DNA from 4 places in the Paenibacillus urinalis genome. Region 2 is predicted to be linked to each of the others. Evidence: riboswitches for the same ligand, from Rfam matches in the RefSeq annotation. Region 2 holds a riboswitch; each other region holds the start of a gene.
What was found. A riboswitch is a leader RNA that binds a small molecule or an ion and turns the genes downstream of it on or off. The one in region 2 is predicted to bind thiamine pyrophosphate.
Positions count from the first base shown of each region.

Region 1: it holds a riboswitch for thiamine pyrophosphate, as region 2 does, so the genes downstream of both, PUW25_RS16130 (thiamine phosphate synthase) here and thiC (phosphomethylpyrimidine synthase ThiC) in region 2, are expected to answer to the same signal.
Region 3: it holds a riboswitch for thiamine pyrophosphate, as region 2 does, so the genes downstream of both, PUW25_RS04520 (YkoF family thiamine/hydroxymethylpyrimidine-binding protein) here and thiC (phosphomethylpyrimidine synthase ThiC) in region 2, are expected to answer to the same signal.
Region 4: it holds a riboswitch for thiamine pyrophosphate, as region 2 does, so the genes downstream of both, PUW25_RS01760 (ABC transporter substrate-binding protein) here and thiC (phosphomethylpyrimidine synthase ThiC) in region 2, are expected to answer to the same signal.

Region 1 covers NZ_CP118108.1:3,508,230-3,512,480, forward strand. The annotation lists gene thiS (sulfur carrier protein ThiS) at 1-155, opposite strand, end outside; gene thiO (glycine oxidase ThiO) at 152-1,291, opposite strand; gene PUW25_RS16130 (thiamine phosphate synthase) at 1,307-1,957, opposite strand; TPP riboswitch at 2,157-2,267, opposite strand; gene PUW25_RS16135 (ABC-F family ATP-binding cassette domain-containing protein) at 2,342-3,892, opposite strand; gene PUW25_RS16140 (DUF5704 domain-containing protein) at 4,211-4,251, opposite strand, start outside.
Region 2 covers NZ_CP118108.1:640,940-645,190, reverse strand. The annotation lists gene PUW25_RS02990 (hypothetical protein) at 1-453, shown strand, start outside; gene PUW25_RS02985 (pyridoxamine 5'-phosphate oxidase family protein) at 537-1,016, opposite strand; gene thiC (phosphomethylpyrimidine synthase ThiC) at 1,134-2,945, opposite strand; TPP riboswitch at 3,174-3,284, opposite strand; gene PUW25_RS02975 (IclR family transcriptional regulator) at 3,400-4,149, opposite strand.
Region 3 covers NZ_CP118108.1:1,013,101-1,017,351, reverse strand. The annotation lists gene PUW25_RS04530 (energy-coupling factor transporter ATPase) at 1-445, opposite strand, end outside; gene PUW25_RS04525 (ECF transporter S component) at 445-1,023, opposite strand; gene PUW25_RS04520 (YkoF family thiamine/hydroxymethylpyrimidine-binding protein) at 1,027-1,635, opposite strand; TPP riboswitch at 1,789-1,911, opposite strand; gene PUW25_RS04515 (LysE family translocator) at 2,032-2,682, shown strand; gene PUW25_RS04510 (DUF896 domain-containing protein) at 2,780-3,016, shown strand; gene PUW25_RS04505 (DEAD/DEAH box helicase) at 3,102-4,251, opposite strand, start outside.
Region 4 covers NZ_CP118108.1:363,466-367,716, forward strand. The annotation lists gene PUW25_RS01750 (ABC transporter permease) at 1-765, opposite strand, end outside; gene PUW25_RS01755 (thiamine-binding protein) at 762-1,055, opposite strand; gene PUW25_RS01760 (ABC transporter substrate-binding protein) at 1,083-2,090, opposite strand; TPP riboswitch at 2,319-2,438, opposite strand; gene serS (serine--tRNA ligase) at 2,817-4,112, shown strand.

The sequences.
Region 1 (4,251 bases), 2.6 Mb from region 2:
AGCTTCGTTGTGGAATGCAGATCTTTCGTTAATATTTGATCGTTCCACTCGACCACCACCGTTTTGACACCTAATTCAAGGGAATCTATTAAATCGCTGACTGAGATAACAGAATCGTCAACCGGCCTATATTGTCCGTTAATGACTATCTTCAATGAACCAACCTGCCCTTCTCCAAGATTCGCATAGGTGAGAATTCGGTTATTCCGAGCTCTTCTTCACTCTCACCAGCGACAAGTCTGCTGATCATTTCTCCTGTTACTGCACTTAGAAGAATTCCATTACGATAATGTCCTGCCGCAATGTATAATCCTGTAATCCCTTTATACTGTCCGATATAAGGCAATCCATCGATCGTTTGTGGTCTGAGTCCTGCCCAGCAACGAGCATAAGCAGCATGTTCAAGCTGCGGAATCCATTTACTTCCCTCATGGAGCAGTTGAAGTATTCCTTTTACAGATACCGTCTTATCGTTATGAAAAGGAAGGCTCGTTGCCCCAATCCATATCTCTCCCCCTGGCTTTGGAACAAGATAAACATCATGTGTATAAAGGGTATAATCCAATCTGATCTCAGGTAAGGAAACGGCTATCATTTCACCTTTGACAGCTACTGTAGGAAGGTCTATTCCCAGGCTGGACAGCCCCCCTCGGATACCCAGTCCAAGTCCTGATGCGATAATGACGTTGTCACAAGTGTAGCTTCCTGTTGATGTTTCGACACCATGAACGGCTCCATTCTGGACATCAATTGATACCACCGGCTGTTGTTCCAGATAACGTGCACCTTTGGCCTTAGCCCCATCAATTAGAGCTCTATTGAATTGGTTGGGTAACAGCTGAAGCTGATCAGGATAATAATAAGCGCCTTCCGCTTGGTCACAGATCGCGGGAATCTCAGTTCTAAGCTTGAGTGGATTCCAATACTCTTGATAGCCTGTTTTTATTGATTCCATGGAATCATTCATAAACGGCGAGACAAAACCTGTACTATTCAGCCCGACATCGATAGGAGTTATATTGGATAAATCATTGATTAATGGCTTAATTAGCTTAAGACTGCGTTCAGCCAAATTTTTTAGCGCAGGAGTTGAGAAGAATTCTAAATGCGGTGCCAGCATACCTGCAGCAGCTCCTGAAGCTCCCGATGCCATCCCCTTTCCCTCCAACAACAGAACATCCTTACCATCCCTTGCCAAAAAATAAGCAATGGCTGAGCCGATAACCCCTCCGCCTACCACGATAAACTCTGACCTGCGAACGGTACCCACGGTTTGATCGTAATCTTGCATGTCCATCCTCCTCCTTTACTTGATCGGTCCATAACGACATAGCGCATGATGATATTCTTGCACTGCACCCAGCGGATCTGCTGCATTCATCACCCCGGATATCACGGCAACACCTGATGCTCCTGCATTTACGAGTTCATCTATATCTGTCGGCTTTATTCCTCCTATCGCAATGACCGGAATATGCACCTCCGTGCAAATCTGCTGTAATGAGGCGACTCCTCTCGGAGCAGCACCCGGCTTACTAGAGGAAGGATAAATATGACCGTACATTAAATAATCAGCTCCCAGGTGCTCGGCCTGCTTTGCCTCCTGAAGGGAATGAACCGATACGCCAATACGTGTCTTTGTAATCCCGCGGCTTGTCATAGAGCTCTTGAGGGACTCGATCTGATGAAGCTCCTTCATCCCGATTTGGAGAATGGCTGGGTCATACTTAAATACCAGATCCACTTGACGATTGAACCCTATCTTACTCATTGGAATCTGATGAAGGATCAGGGTATCTATGAACTGTTCGAGTTCCTTCTCGGTGCTACGTTTATCCCGGATATGTACAGCCGTCGTATAGGGCCATATTGTCGAGAATATGGGAATCCAGGCAGCTGGAGATGAGGAGGGAGAGATCACATGCAGTTCAAGTTTGGGCTTCGATTCGGGCTTCAATATGATAGATCACCTCCTTATTGAGAAAACAAGCCTGCGGGTGATTACCTCGTATGTTCCGCAAGCCATCGCAGCAACAAAAAAACCACTTCCTAATGGAAGTGGTTAAGTTTACATTGATAAAATGCAACAATGACTGATACATGAAATCTACAGAGCGTATCTCTATTGATGAATCACAAAGCCTGCGCTCAAGCATCATATCAGTTCCCCACTTCCCTACGCTGGTATAACCCAGATCAGGTACAAAGAGTCCGGAATCGATTCATTCCATCTCAGCCGCGCACGTGCGGCCCCCCTAGTGAAAAGACTATATAGTTGTAGAATTACGTTGAATATGTTAGCACATAAGCAAGGATTTGGAAAGTCTTAACTTGATCATGATTAAACTTTAGTAGACCATTCTTCTACATTCCAAGTCTTCGTTACCCAATCCTCGTAAAAATCCGGTTCGTGGGAAACGAGCAATACAGTGCCTTTAAATTCTTTGAGTGCACGCTTCAGCTCTTCCTTGGCTACCACATCCAAGTGATTGGTCGGCTCATCAAATAGAATCCAATTCGTCTCACGCATCATGAGCTTACATAGACGCACCTTCGCCTGTTCTCCCCCGCTCAGCATGTTCAGCGGTCTTGTAATATGTTCATTCTTAAGACCACAGCGCGCAAGATGCGCGCGTACTTCATGCTGATTCAAATGAGAGAATTCATTCCATACATCATCAATTGGTGTAATTTTGCCGGGACGTACTTCTTGTTCGAAATAAGCCGGGAATAGGAAATCCCCCAGATAGGTCTTCCCGCTCAGCGCAGGAATTTTTCCGAGAATTGTCTTGAGAAGCGTAGATTTACCGACGCCGTTACATCCGACAATGGCAATCTTATCTCCACGCTCAATCGTCATGGTCATTTTGGGAAGCAGTGCATAGTCATAACCAATCTCAAAATCAATGCCTTCAAATACGGTCTTGCCGCTTGCGCGGGCATCCTTAAAACCAAACACCGGCTTGGCCGCTTCTTCAGGACGATCAATACGTTCAATACGATCCAACTGTTTCTCACGGCTCTTCGCCCGTCCTGAGGTTGAATAGCGAGCCTTGTTGCGCTGGATAAAATCTTCCTGCTTCTTAATATATTCCTGCTGCTTCTCGTAAGCATCAATATGCTGATTCTTGTTAATATCGGCCATCTCAAGGAACTTGTTATAGTTCGCCGAGTAACGGGTCAGCTTCGCAAATTCAAGATGATAGATGACGTTCACGACCTGATTCATAAACTCTGTATCATGTGATATCAGCATGAAGGCATAAGGATAATCCTTCAAATAACGAGTCAGCCATTCAATATGCTCAACATCCAAATAGTTCGTAGGCTCATCCAGGAGAAGAACGTTGGGCTTCTCAAGAAGCAGCTTGGCTAGCAGTACCTTCGTCCGCTGTCCACCGCTTAGAGCTGATACGTCCCGATCTAGTCCTATCGCATTCAGACCAAGCCCATTTGCCATCTCTTCTACTTTGACATCAATCAAATAAAAGTCACCCATATCCAGCTGCTCCTGAATCTCGCCCATTTCTTCAAGCAGCTGCTCTAATTCCTCTGGAGAGGCATCGGCCATTTTCTCGGTAATGACCATCATTTCTTTTTCCAGTTCAAGTAAAGGCAGGAAGGCGTCCTTCAATACGTCACGAATGGTTTTGCCCGGTGTCAGCTTGGTATGCTGATCCAGATATCCATAACGGACTTTCGGTGTCCACTCCACTTTGCCGCTGTCCTTCAGCAGCTGTCCTGTCAAAATATTCATCAGCGTAGATTTACCTACGCCGTTCGCACCGACCATTCCCACATGCTCTCCTGCTAATAAGCGGAAGGAAACATTTTTAAATAATGTGCGATCTCCAAAATTGTGGCTGACATTTTCTACAGTCAATAAACTCATATAATGCAGTTACTCCTATCTTGTATGGCATTCGCCTTTAGTCTCTGATATTTAATCGAATATTCATTGAAGATCAGAACTTAATGCAATCACATTTGCTTACTGAAATAGCATAAGCCCAATCCATCTAATATGATATATTAGCATAATTTGAAGGCTCACTGATACTAAGATTTTGGGAGTCAATGCAAAAATAGCATCATCACTCCATTTGGACGTCTCCAATGTAAGGAATTAGGCTAATGGGGGGAGCCGGAAAGCGGGCAATTCATGATGTGAATGAAAAAAGACCCGAAGCCGGGTCTTCTCCAGTAATGATTAATGTGGTACCTGTGGACTGAAATCATCCCGGCTCGATT
Region 2 (4,251 bases):
GAGCTCCCGGTATACACTGAACTATTGCAGCTGCTCGGCTGTGAACAGATGACCGCAGAACAAGTTCGTCAGCATCTTGAACAGCTTGAAGTGACCTTTGATACAGCTGCGGATGTAGCGTCTACCCCTTTCTTTTTCAGCTCCGATATTACAGTAAGCGCACGCCCCATTGTGATCGAGGGAAGCCGCGAGCTCATCGAATCCGGGAATCACCTTGAGGCTGTGTTTTGGATAGCAGCTACCTTTGCCCGATGTCACAAAATTTTAGACACAGACGCAGCACCGGATACTAAGCAGCCACTTGCGCCAGCCTTCCAGGCGCTGATCGATGATCTTGGCATTGGTACATCGGAGTCCTATCTGAACAGGGCAGAGCAAATTCGAAACTACTTGCCTGCACTTTCGAAGACAGCTGATGATATGATCGCTGCCCACCCTCACATCTGGAGTTGATTCACAGGATTAATAATTCATCGCACAAAAAAAGTGGAGGCCCATATGCGGGCCCCCTTATGTGCAATCCTGTACAAGCTCCGTCACAGATCTACGGTCTTGTTCAAATCCATCTCATTCTTGCCTGTCATTTTGTTGATCAGATTCTTGACCAGCTTTGTTTTACTGCCTGTTTCCCAATACTCGGCGGTGTCTGCCTGAATCTTGATGAGCACCAGCGAAGGGTCGTCATAAGAAACATCAAGCAGCATCTCATAGGCTTTGTTCCAGAACTCCTTCACTTTCGCCGGATCCTGAATCAGCTCCGCTTCACCCCGTATGGAAACATAGGATTTACCGACATAGGCTACATTGACCAGCGGATTTTGCATCAATTCACGATACTTATTGGTGTCCTTTTTAGTTAAAAACCAGAGATCTCCGTCAAATTCAACCTCCTGTGTCTTCATCGGACGAGAGACGAGTCCTTCTGGTGTTACGGTTGTCAACATCGCTGTATCTATATCCTTGATCAAATCTCTTACCGTCTCAATTGCTTCTTGATTCACTGCTGAAGTATTCATAAATGCGATTCCCTCCTTGGCTTCTGGCTCTCACATTTATATTAACCAATTGGAGAATCTGCAATCTACGAAACGGGATCTCACATTATTTCCCTCATGCATTGGGAGATTGTTCGTTCACCTGTTCTGACCCCGATATTCTTCGGCCTTCTCCTGCATACCGGCATGGATCGCTTCCTTCTCACTAACTCCCTTGACGGATGCCATATTCCGAATATCCTGAGTGATGCGCATGCTGCAGAATTTGGGTCCGCACATCGAACAAAAATGCGCCGTCTTCGCTCCCTCTGCGGGAAGAGTCTCATCATGATAGGATAAGGCACGCTCCGGATCAAGGGACAGATTGAACTGATCCTTCCAGCGGAACTCAAATCTCGCTTTGGAGAGGGCATCGTCTCTTCTGTGCGCTCTAGGATGACCCTTGGCCAGATCGGCTGCATGGGCAGCGATCTTATAGGCAATGACCCCTTCCCTTACATCATTCTTATCCGGCAGTCCCAAATGCTCCTTCGGCGTAACATAGCACAGCATAGAGGTGCCAAACCAGCCGATCATCGCCGCCCCGATCGCAGATGTAATGTGATCATATCCGGGAGCAATATCAGTTGTAAGTGGACCCAGCGTGTAAAATGGGGCTTCCTGACAGATCTCCATCTGCAGATCGACGTTCTCTTTGATCTTATGCATGGGTACATGTCCGGGACCTTCAATCATCACCTGCACATCATGCTTCCAGGCGATCTGCGTCAGTTCTCCGAGTGTTGCCAGCTCTGCCATTTGAGCCTCATCATTCGCATCATAGATGCTGCCGGGTCTTAGTCCATCTCCAAGTGAAAAAGCAACATCATATCGGCTCATAATCTCACAAATCTCTTCAAAATGAGTGTACAAAAAGTTCTCCTGATGATGTGCCAGGCACCAAGCTGCCATGATCGAGCCGCCCCGTGACACAATTCCAGTCATTCGCTCTGCTGTCATTGGAATATATCTTAGAAGAACGCCTGCATGAATCGTAAAATAATCTACACCCTGCTCCGCCTGCTCAATCAGCGTATCTCGGTATATTTCCCAGGAGAGCTTCTCTGCCTCCCCGTTCACCTTCTCCAGTGCTTGATAGAGTGGAACTGTCCCAATGGGTACAGGAGAATTGCGGATAATCCATTCTCTAGTCGTATGAATATGGCGGCCTGTCGAGAGGTCCATGACTGTATCCGCTCCCCAATGCACAGCCCAGCTCATCTTCTCTACCTCCTCCTCAATCGAAGAGGAAACAGCAGAGTTTCCGATATTCGCATTGATCTTGACATGGAATCGGCTTCCGATCAGCATTGGCTCACTTTCCGGATGATTGATATTAGAAGGCAGGATTGCCCTTCCTCTTGCAATTTCACTCCGTACAAACTCCGGATCGAGTCCCTCGCGGATCGCTGCGAACTCCATTTCAGGTGTCACGATCCCTTTTCTGGCATAATGCATCTGAGTTACACATCGACCTGACTTGGCTCTAAGCGGCTGTCTTCTAACACCCGGGAACACCTCTACCTCCTGCTGGGCACTTCTGTCGGATCGAATCCCATTATCCTCTGGCCGTATTTCTCTTCCTTCATAAAACTCAACATCCTCACGCTCAAGGATCCAATTCCGGCGCAAGAGCGGAAGGCCTTGACGGATATCAACTTCTATATTCATATCTCCCATGGGTCCGCTCGTATCGTATACCCGAAATGGCTCATTCTGCTCTACCCCTTGGGGTGTGCTAGTGGGATGGAGCTCAATTTCACGTTCGGGTACGGCAATGTCCGGCCTTGATCCTTGGATATATACCCTCTTGCTGGCGGGGAATGGCTGGAGTCTTCCTGATTCGCCCTTTAATTGTTCTCCTCTTATAGCCGATGTCTCTGTGTTCAGTTCTGTGTTCGAATGATTCATATGTGCTTCCTCCTTTTTCGAGTTGGGAAGCCCTCTCCTGAGCTGTGTTTGAAAGATAGAAGATATACAAACGACAGCCAGTTATGCAGAAGCTGCGGCAACAAAAAAGAGCCGATTCCCACAGGGGGAATCAGCTCTAATCCAAATAAGATCTTACCGATGTACCGGCTAATGAAGCTGCATAGACTACTAGCAGAAGCTTCACCTCATACACGGATCTTATCCACATTTTATCGCCAATTACTTCCCTACGCTGGTATGATCCAGATCAGGTGCAAAGAGTCCGGCACCTTGCAGTGCCATCTCAGCCCGGCATTTCGGGCTCCCCTAGTAAATTGTTATTGTTGTTTAAATAAATGGTTTAACCTCATCCTTTGTCTGAATTAAGGTCCATACAAGATTATCTCATTCACAGCATATTTTCAACCTTTATTTTCCATCCAATCCGATAGCATTACCTCAGCATGAAACCCATTTGCGCCGCTGTCTCCATAACAATAGGTGCATATTCCCGAAGCGTCTCTTCTGACAGCCTGCTGACCGGTCCCGATAATGACAAGGCTGCCGCTACTTTGCCCTTGCGATCAAAGATCGGCGCTGATACGGCTGCTGCTCCAGGCTCTCTCTCTTCATAGCTCGTTGCATATCCCAATTCTCTAATCTCTTGCAGCTGACTCATATAAGTATCTTGATCAACAGACAAGGGGATATCAAAATTGCGTATCAGCTGCTCCTGCTCTTCTCTTGCTGCAAACGCAACCAACACTTTACTCGATGCGCCAACAGACAGAGGCAGCCTCACACCAACAGGCGCTACCCTTCGAATTGCTTGATTACTCTGCACAGCCTGAACGCGTATCCGCTCATTGCCGTCCTTCAAATACAAACTGACTGTCTCTCCCAAGCGATCTCGAAGACGCTCCATCGCAGGCAGCAGCAGAATGGCCGGATCATCACTCTGTGACATATGTGCCGCAAGCTCCCATATGCGAATGCCAAGCCGATACTTCTCTGTTGAAGGATTGCGTACAACAAATCCCCTGTCCTCCAGTGTTGTCAGCAAACGATGCACAGTACTTTTATGTAAACCGATCTTGCCAGAAATTTCTGTAAGACCCAGATCTGATTGCTCCGTAAAGCATAACAAAATATCCAATGCCCTCTCGACCGCTCGAACCGTTAATTTGCGATCTTGCTCTTCCATGGCATAATCCCCTCTCTGTTTCATCACGTGAAACCTGGTTACATAAATTATAAGAGAATCGAGGATCAAAGTAAAGATTTAATTGAGAATTAATCTCAATTA
Region 3 (4,251 bases), 370 kb from region 2:
CAACCATCTCAAGCGCTTCATCCATTCGGCTGCGGATCCTCTCATGTGGACATTCCACATTTTCCAAGCAGAAGGCAACCTCTTCTTCTACTGTCAGCATACAGAACTGGCTATCGACATCTTGAAAGACAATCCCTACCGCTTGCGCATGCAATGCTGCACTCTGCTCTACCATCGGCCTGCCCCATATCCTGACGCTTCCCGTAACCAGACTCTCGATCTCTTGCGGATAAATTCCGTTCAGACACAGCGCGAGCGAGCTCTTACCGCTCCCGCTTGGTCCCAGGAGCAGCAGCATCTCACCTGGAATCAAGTCGAATGTGATCCCATTTAATATAAGCGGAGCTTCTTCCTCATACTGAAGAGTCAAATCTCTCACTTCAATGGCAGCAGCGGACCTGCAAGTCTCATCGACAGGTTGATCTTTGTCCGTGTGGAGTACCATTATGCTTTGTGTGACCGGGCTGCTGCTTTGGCAACCGGGAAGCTTCGCAGCACACCCGTACGAACCAGTGCATCCGCAATCCATTTTCCGAGCAGACCGGCCAGAATTGCTCCGCTGATGATCCGTACCGCCAGCATGGCGATGACAAATTCAGGTGATAATGCAGCAAAGCCGGACCGGAAGTAGCCCCAGGCGAAGCTGAACACTGCTGCCCCTATACCTGACAGCATCAGGACGGGCAGCGAATATTTACGATAACGAACCGCTGCAAAGACCATTTCTGCTCCAAGACCTTGAATCATCGCCGATACGATAAGAATAGGACCGGTTGTGTTTCCAATCAGTACTTCAATAATGCCAGCAATAGTTTCGGACAAAAAGGCCGCCCCTGGCTTGCGGATAATATAGGCAGCAATAATGGAGACAATGAACCAGATTCCGAAGATCACCTCATAACCCATCGGTCCCATGACACCGGTGAGCAGATTGCCAATTTGTAAAAATACGAGATAAATGACGGCAAATACAACGGACAATGAGCTTAATACGATAATGTCACGCAGCTTCCAGGCTCCCATACGTTATTCCGCCTTCCCTTGCTTCTTATTAGAAGGACTGTTGCAGGACAGCGTTACGGTCATTACGACATGGGACACCGATTCCTGCGTCACTTCAAAGGATTGCTCCAGTGTCTTGAAGATCGTATGTACATCCCCTTCTAGGCGTGTAGCGTAATGAATACCTCCGCCGTAGCTGCCATCCTCCTTCGCAATATCAACGACGTTCGCAATCTTCTTCATGTATTCCGGCTCTCCGAGAGCGTATAGGGCATATTCCGCTGCTCCTTCAATACGGATAGAGGATACGATGTCTTCATTCATTCGGACAGCATCCTCTGACATGTATACATCACCCGCCGAATCACCCGGACAGCCAATAGAGAAGGTGCCGCTGAACACCACGTGCTCGCCTGTCTTGGCTGCATGCAGATAAATCGCCTTCATAACGTCAAAAACATGCTCAAGCCTGCCGCGTACGCAGGTACTTACATCACCGGTCTCTGTCCATACCTTGGAGGTATCCGCCTCTTGGATTGCACCAAGAATAATATCAACAAACCGATCGCTCATCGGATATAGCGAAAAACGACAGCCCACGATTCGACTTGTTCCACATACTTCTGTACTCATTACTCCATCTCCTCAGGTTCGTATTGCTGAAACAACACAAAAAAGAGCTGCACCCCTGAGTGAGTGCAGCTCAATAAAATGTAATGCCCTGAATTTTGCTTGATCTGAACTGAAGCTTGTGTCAGATCGGATGCCGGTTCCGGGCCTATATCATTTCATATCCCCGCACTTCCCCACGCTAGTATGATCTAGATCGGGTGTAAAGGGTTAACCGCCATCGTCCATATCATCGACGTATTGGTCTCTCAGCCAGTTAAGGCACCCCTAGTGCTGTATTTCGATTATGCTGTTCCAATCGTAACCCATTATACGCTTTCTCCTGTTTTGTAAAGACTCGATTGTCTACACAAATTGGTAAACATGAATTATGATATTTACAACAAAGGAGGGCTCCACATGCTGGGTATTATTAACTTCGAAGTATTTCTGATCTCGTCCATCCTGCTCAATATTACGCCAGGGCCTGATACGATGTATGTTCTTGGCAGAAGTGTGGCTCAGGGGAAGCGGGCGGGCATTGTTTCGGCGCTTGGCATTACGGCAGGGGGCGTTGTGCATACACTGCTTGCTGCGTTCGGTTTATCCGTGATCTTGATGAGCTCTGCTGTTCTGTTCAATGTCATCAAGGTTGTAGGTGCAATTTATCTAGCGTATCTCGGCATTCGAATGCTGATCGACAAGGCATCGCCTAAGGCTAAGTCTCATGGTGGACCTGTAGATACGCCTTCCGAGTTATCGAATTCCAAAATATTTACACAAGGCCTTTTCACGAATGTAACCAATCCTAAAGTCGCCATGTTTTTTCTCGCATTTATGCCGCAATTTATTGCCCCGGGCAGCGATGCTTCGCCACTGCCTTTTGTAGTGCTTGGTCTTACATATTGCTTGACCGGAGGAATCTGGAGCATCCTGATCGCCGCCTTCTCGTCCACAGCAACGGGTAAACTGAGAAATAACGTCAAGATGAAGACGATCCTTAACAAAGCGACAGGGTTCATATTTATTGCAATGAGTATTACGCTGCTCAGAACCAAAGCTATAGAGTAGCAGATAACAGCCTATCTTCTACCCTTCGGGTTGCAATAAGCCGTATCATACAGTAAACTGTCAGGATACAATGTAGCTTGAAAGGAAGGCTGATACCATGGAGATCCCTTCATTAAATAGAATTAATGAGCTGAGCCGCAAACAGAAGAAAGAAGGCCTGACAGCGGAGGAAATTACCGAACAGAAGGCGCTTCGTGAGGAATATTTGAAGGCGATCCGCGGACAGGTATTGTCCACGATATCCGGACTGACCATCGTAGATCCGAACGGAGATGACGTTACTCCGGAGAAGCTCAAGCTCGAGCAGCAGCAGGATAAATCAAAGCTCAATTAAAGCAAAATAAGGATAGAATCGAATACCTGTACAACGGCGGGTATCTGTCGATTCTATCCTTTTCTTTTATGCAGGATCATCTATGCTATATCGCCAGTATTTCGCGGATTTCTTCCTCACTTAAGGTGGATGATGATTCCTGACCTGGCTGAATCACTTCTTCTATGAGATTTTTCTTACGCTGCTGAAGCTCATACATCTTGTCCTCTACGGTACCGCGGCTCACCAGCCGGATGACCTGAACCACATTCTTCTGTCCCATCCGGTGTGCCCGGCTCGCTGCCTGGTCCTCTACCGCAGGGTTCCACCACAGATCATACAGAATGACGGTATCAGCCCCCGTCAAGTTAAGTCCCGTACCCCCGGCTTTAAGCGATATGAGGAAGAAGTCCCTCTCTCCCTCATTAAATCGCTGACACATTTCAACACGCTCTTGGCCTGGTGTCTGTCCATCCAGATAAAAGAACGGAATACCCTGAGCTCCGAGCTCCCTGCCGATGATGCCCAGCATTTCTGTAAATTGTGAGAAGAGCAGCACCCTTTTGCCCGCGCTCCGGCTTTCTTCGATCAGCTCCATCAATTGCTCGAACTTCGCAGAGCTGCCTTGATAGCCTTCCACAAACAGCCCTGGGTGGCAGCACAGCTGTCTTAGCCGGGTTAGGCCGGCCAGGATCTTGATTCGATTCTTATCGAACTGCTTCTCGCTCAGATGCTTCACGGTCTCAGCCCGCAGCTTGGCCAAGAAGGCAACATAGAGCTTCTTCTGCTCGGTCAGCAGCTCGGAAGTGTGCAAGGATTCGATCTTCTCCGGCAGCTCCGCAAGTACATCTGCCTTGACTCGGCGGAGGAGGAATGGACGAATTCTGCGGGCAATAGCTTCTCTTGATAACTCGTTGAAGGCCTTTCGCCCCTGAAACAGCTCCGGAAATACAACGTCAAAGATGGACCACAGTTCTTCAAGGCTGTTCTCAATGGGTGTCCCGGTAAGTGCAAACCGGTGTCTCGCATTTATTGCTTTTACCGCATGTGCGGTTTGGGTTGCATAATTCTTGAACGCCTGGGCTTCATCCATAATAAAGGTATGGAAATGCCGTTCACTATACATATCCGCATCCATTCGCAGAAGCGGATAAGATGTGATAAGTACATCTACCGCATGATGCTCGCGGATCATTCTCAGCCGATCTGGCTTACTTCCGTCTACGATGACGGTCGTGAGTTCTGGAGCAAACTTC
Region 4 (4,251 bases), 280 kb from region 2:
CGATTTTCTATGATCATCTGTCTTATAGCGGACGAGCGCTCTCTCCAGCATAGCGATGATGGCGAAGAGGAGCAGGCTCAAGAGAACGATGATAGCCATGGCGACGAATACCCGATCTGTCCGATAGGCCGATTTTTGCAGCATCATATAATAGCCGATGCCCTTGTCTGTCCCGATCCATTCGGCAATGACTGCGCCCATGACGCTGTAGGTTGCTGCGATCTTGAGACCTGAGAAGATGGATGGGAGCGCGTGTGGCACCTCCAGCTTGCGGAAGATTTGCCCCTTGCTGGCCCCGGCCATTCTCATGTAGCTCAGCATCGCGCGGTCCGTTTGCATCAGTCCGTCCATAGCAGATACTGCGATCGGAAAGAAGCAGACCAGTGTAATAACGATGATCTTGGGCAGCAGACCGAATCCGAACCAGATCATCAGAAGCGGTGCGAGTGCAATCGTAGGTATATTCTGGCTAAGAATGAGCAATGGATACAGGGCCGTTTTCATAAATGGAACTAGATGCAGCACCATGGCTGTCAGAAGACCGATCGCAGCGCCGATGCCGAAGCCGAGCAGAGTAAGCTGTACAGTCGCCCAAGTATGTTCAGTAAGACTTGCAGCTTGTGCAGCTGCTTCACGGGTAATATCAACAGGACTTGGCAGAATCCACTTCTCAATGTGAAAAAGCGGCACGGCTATTTGCCATACCGCCAAAAAGAGGATGACCGCCGCAACAGGCGGCAGCACACTTCTTACAACACGCTTCATGATGGATACTTCTCCGTTAGTCCTTCCATGCTGATTCCGCTTGGGTAATGGGCAATCTTGATTTGTGAAATAATGCTCGGGCTGCCAGCCTCGATGAGTACCTCATGAACTCTCTGCACAATTTGGAGCAGCTCAGGAAGCTCGCCCTCCAGCGTCGTTTCAAGGGGATGGACCTGATATTTCACCCCGGATTGCTGTATCACTTCAATGGCACGGTCTACATAAGGGATCGAATCTTCTCCATTAGGTGTCTTCGGAATGACTTGAATACTTAGCAATGTTTGAGCCATATGGGTCACCAACGCTTTCTTTAGTAATTATTGTTGTGGCAGAAATTCATTCGTAAAAGCTTTCTCGACATCCAGCGGCTGGTCCAGCAGCTCGTGCTGAGCCATCCAGTCGGAATAGTTCTGCCATACCTCTGCCTTTTGCTCGCCCCAGCGAGCGGCGTCATCCTGATATTTCGGACTGAGCCATTTCTGACTCTCAAGCACGAGCTCCTTGTCGAGGTCAGGCACGGCCTCGCTGAGTATCGCTGCGGCTTCCTCTGGATGATTAATTGTATATTCATAGCCTTTGGTCGTTGCGCGCATGAAGGCTTTGACCAGCTCCGGATCCTCGTCAATGGTCGCCTCATTCGTAATAAGTACAGGTGTATAGTAATCCAGCTTCTCGGAATAGTCCTTAACGTAGAACATATCGATCGGTTCCCCGCGAAGCTCGGCTTCAATACCCGTCCAGGCGTAGAAGATCCAGGCAAAATCGATGTCTCGCTTCGTTGCGGTGAAGAAATCGGCATCCCCCATGTTTACATTGTGTACTTTGCTTACATCCGCACCTTCAAGACCCATAATTGTATCCAGAACCGCTGAGTCAATCGGGTTGCCCCATCCTCCATAGGTTTTACCCTCGAAGTCCTTCGGAGATTCAATATTGCGGTCCGCAGGAGCTGCAAAGCCGGAAGTGTTATGCTGAATGACGGCAGCAATGGATACGATCGGCACGCCTTGTGTCCGTGCTTGGGTGACCCCTTCCTGATAGCTTACGCCAAAAGGTACCTCTCCAGAAGCGACCATCGTATCTGCACCGGCTTGACCGGGCTGAATAATCTCGACATTCAGACCTTCTTCCTTGTAGAAGCCTTGACTTACTGCAGCATATAAGCCGGTGTGATTCGTATTTGGCGTCCAGTCGAGGACGACCTTGATGTCGCGGAGGCTATCGCTCGCTGCCGGCTCCTCCGCGCCTGCACCAGATTCCTCATTCGATGTGCCGCTATTGCCGCAGGCAGTCATGATCATCATGAGTACCGCCAGAAACAGCATTCCTAACTTTTTGTACACGTTTCTCTCTCCTTTTCAATTACCCCTATTCTTGACGAAATTTCCATAATAACTCCTATAAGTTCAATTGAGGCTACCTTGATAGCCATACTGATAAGGGAGATCGGATAGAGTGCAATGGCATTCTTGCGACCATAATAAAAAAAGCGTCCCGGATAAGGGACGCATGCTGACGTAAGGGCTAAGGGCTGTCAGTAAAATAGAACAGCACACTCGAATTCTCTCCATTCCTACGCTGGCATTACCCAGATCAGGTTTAAAGGGTACGTATCTAACACGCTTTCACGGATACTATCTCAGCCGGCTAACCCAGCACCCCTTGAGGTTGAATATGAAGTTTAGGACATTTCAGAAGCTAATTATAGCCCTCCTTGGCTGGAAAGTACAGCATAATCAAGAATAAAATCATTGTCATATGGAAATGTCTAAATTATAATACCGTTAATTGAAAACGTGAAAAAATGCCTGTGAAGAGCATCCAACTCGGAGGTATTCTCGCCAAGGGAAGGCGCTAGTCTTCCCCTAAGTTAATCGGCACCGCCCGTTATCGCGGAACCAAAGTGATTGAAGTGGAACCTAATGCTGACCGCATGAAGTCTGCTTCAATAAATTGGGTGGCACCGCGAGCATAGAGCGCTCCTCGTCCCAACGGATGAGGGCGCTCTATGTTTTTTTTCGCTTGACCAATTTAACTTAGGGGTGACGACAATGCTGGACATGAAATGGTTAAGAGAGCATGCTGCACAGGTTCAGGAAGCAGCGGATTGGAAGAAGATAGACGTATCTATAGACGAGCTGCTAACGTGTGATGATGTACGTCGTGAGCTGATGACGGAAGTGGAGAAGCTCAGGCAACAGAGAAATATGGATTCGGAGAGAATAGGGCAGTTGATGAGAGAGGGGAATCGGGAGGAGGCAGCGACTGCTCGTGAAGAAGTGCGGCAGTTGAACGGGCAGATTGAAGAAGCAGAAGCAAGGCTAGCCGAGGTGACGGACCGTTATACTGCGCTGCGGCTGCTCGTTCCGAATATCGTATCTCCTGACACGCCCAGAGGACAGAGCGATAAGGATAATGTCATTATAAAACAGGTCGGAGAGGTCAGTGATCCTCTATTCCCGATCAAGGACCATATGGAACTTGGAGAGCTCCATGAGCTCATTGATGCTCCGCGTGGAGTCAAGGTTGGCGGCTCGCGCAGCTACTATTTGAAGGGAGACGGCGTTCTGCTGCATCGCGCCGTTCAGCAGCTTGCGCTGGATATCGTGATGAAGCACGGCTTCGTGCCGATGGAGGTGCCAATCATGGTCCGGGAGGAGGCGCTGGAGAACACGGGATTTTTTCCAACCGGTCGTGAACAGACTTATGAGCTTGCAGGAGAGGACAAATTCCTGATCGGTACTTCAGAGGTTCCGCTCATCTCGTATTATGCCGGGGAAGTCATTGAAGTGGCAGCACCCGTTCGGCTTGCGGCCGTATCGACAAGCTTTCGGAGTGAAGTGGGCTCAGCAGGACGTGATGTACGCGGGCTCTATCGGGTGCATCAGTTTGCCAAAGTAGAGATGGTCGTACTGACAGAGGCTGATCCGGAGGTGTCGGAGCAGGCGCTCCAGGAAATTACAGGCTACGCAGAAGAGCTGCTGCAGGCGCTGGAGCTTCCATACCAGGTCGTGGCAGTATGCACAGGCGATATGTCACAAAAGACATATAAACAGTACGATATTGAAACCTGGATGCCTAGCCGGGGCAGCTATGGGGAGACGCATTCCTCATCGAACCTGCATGATTTTCAGGCACGCCGCTCTAATATCCGCTATCGGGATAACGAAGGTCATTTGAGGTATTGCCATACATTGAACAACACGGCCGTGGCCTCGCCAAGAATCCTGATTCCACTTCTCGAGAATCACCAGCAGGAGGATGGCAGCATTTATATACCGAAGGCGCTCCGCCCTTACATGGGAAATCGAGAGAGACTGGTTCCCGTCCGGCAGGATGAGAGTTAAAGGATGTATTTGTTTATTCGGCTAAGGACCAGCTTCCTGGTAAATGAGTAAACGGTGTAAGTAGAGGTTTAGAGGTTTATTTTAGGTAACGACGGGTTCAACTTTCAGGAGCAGGGTACACTAATAATAGAGGGTGTAT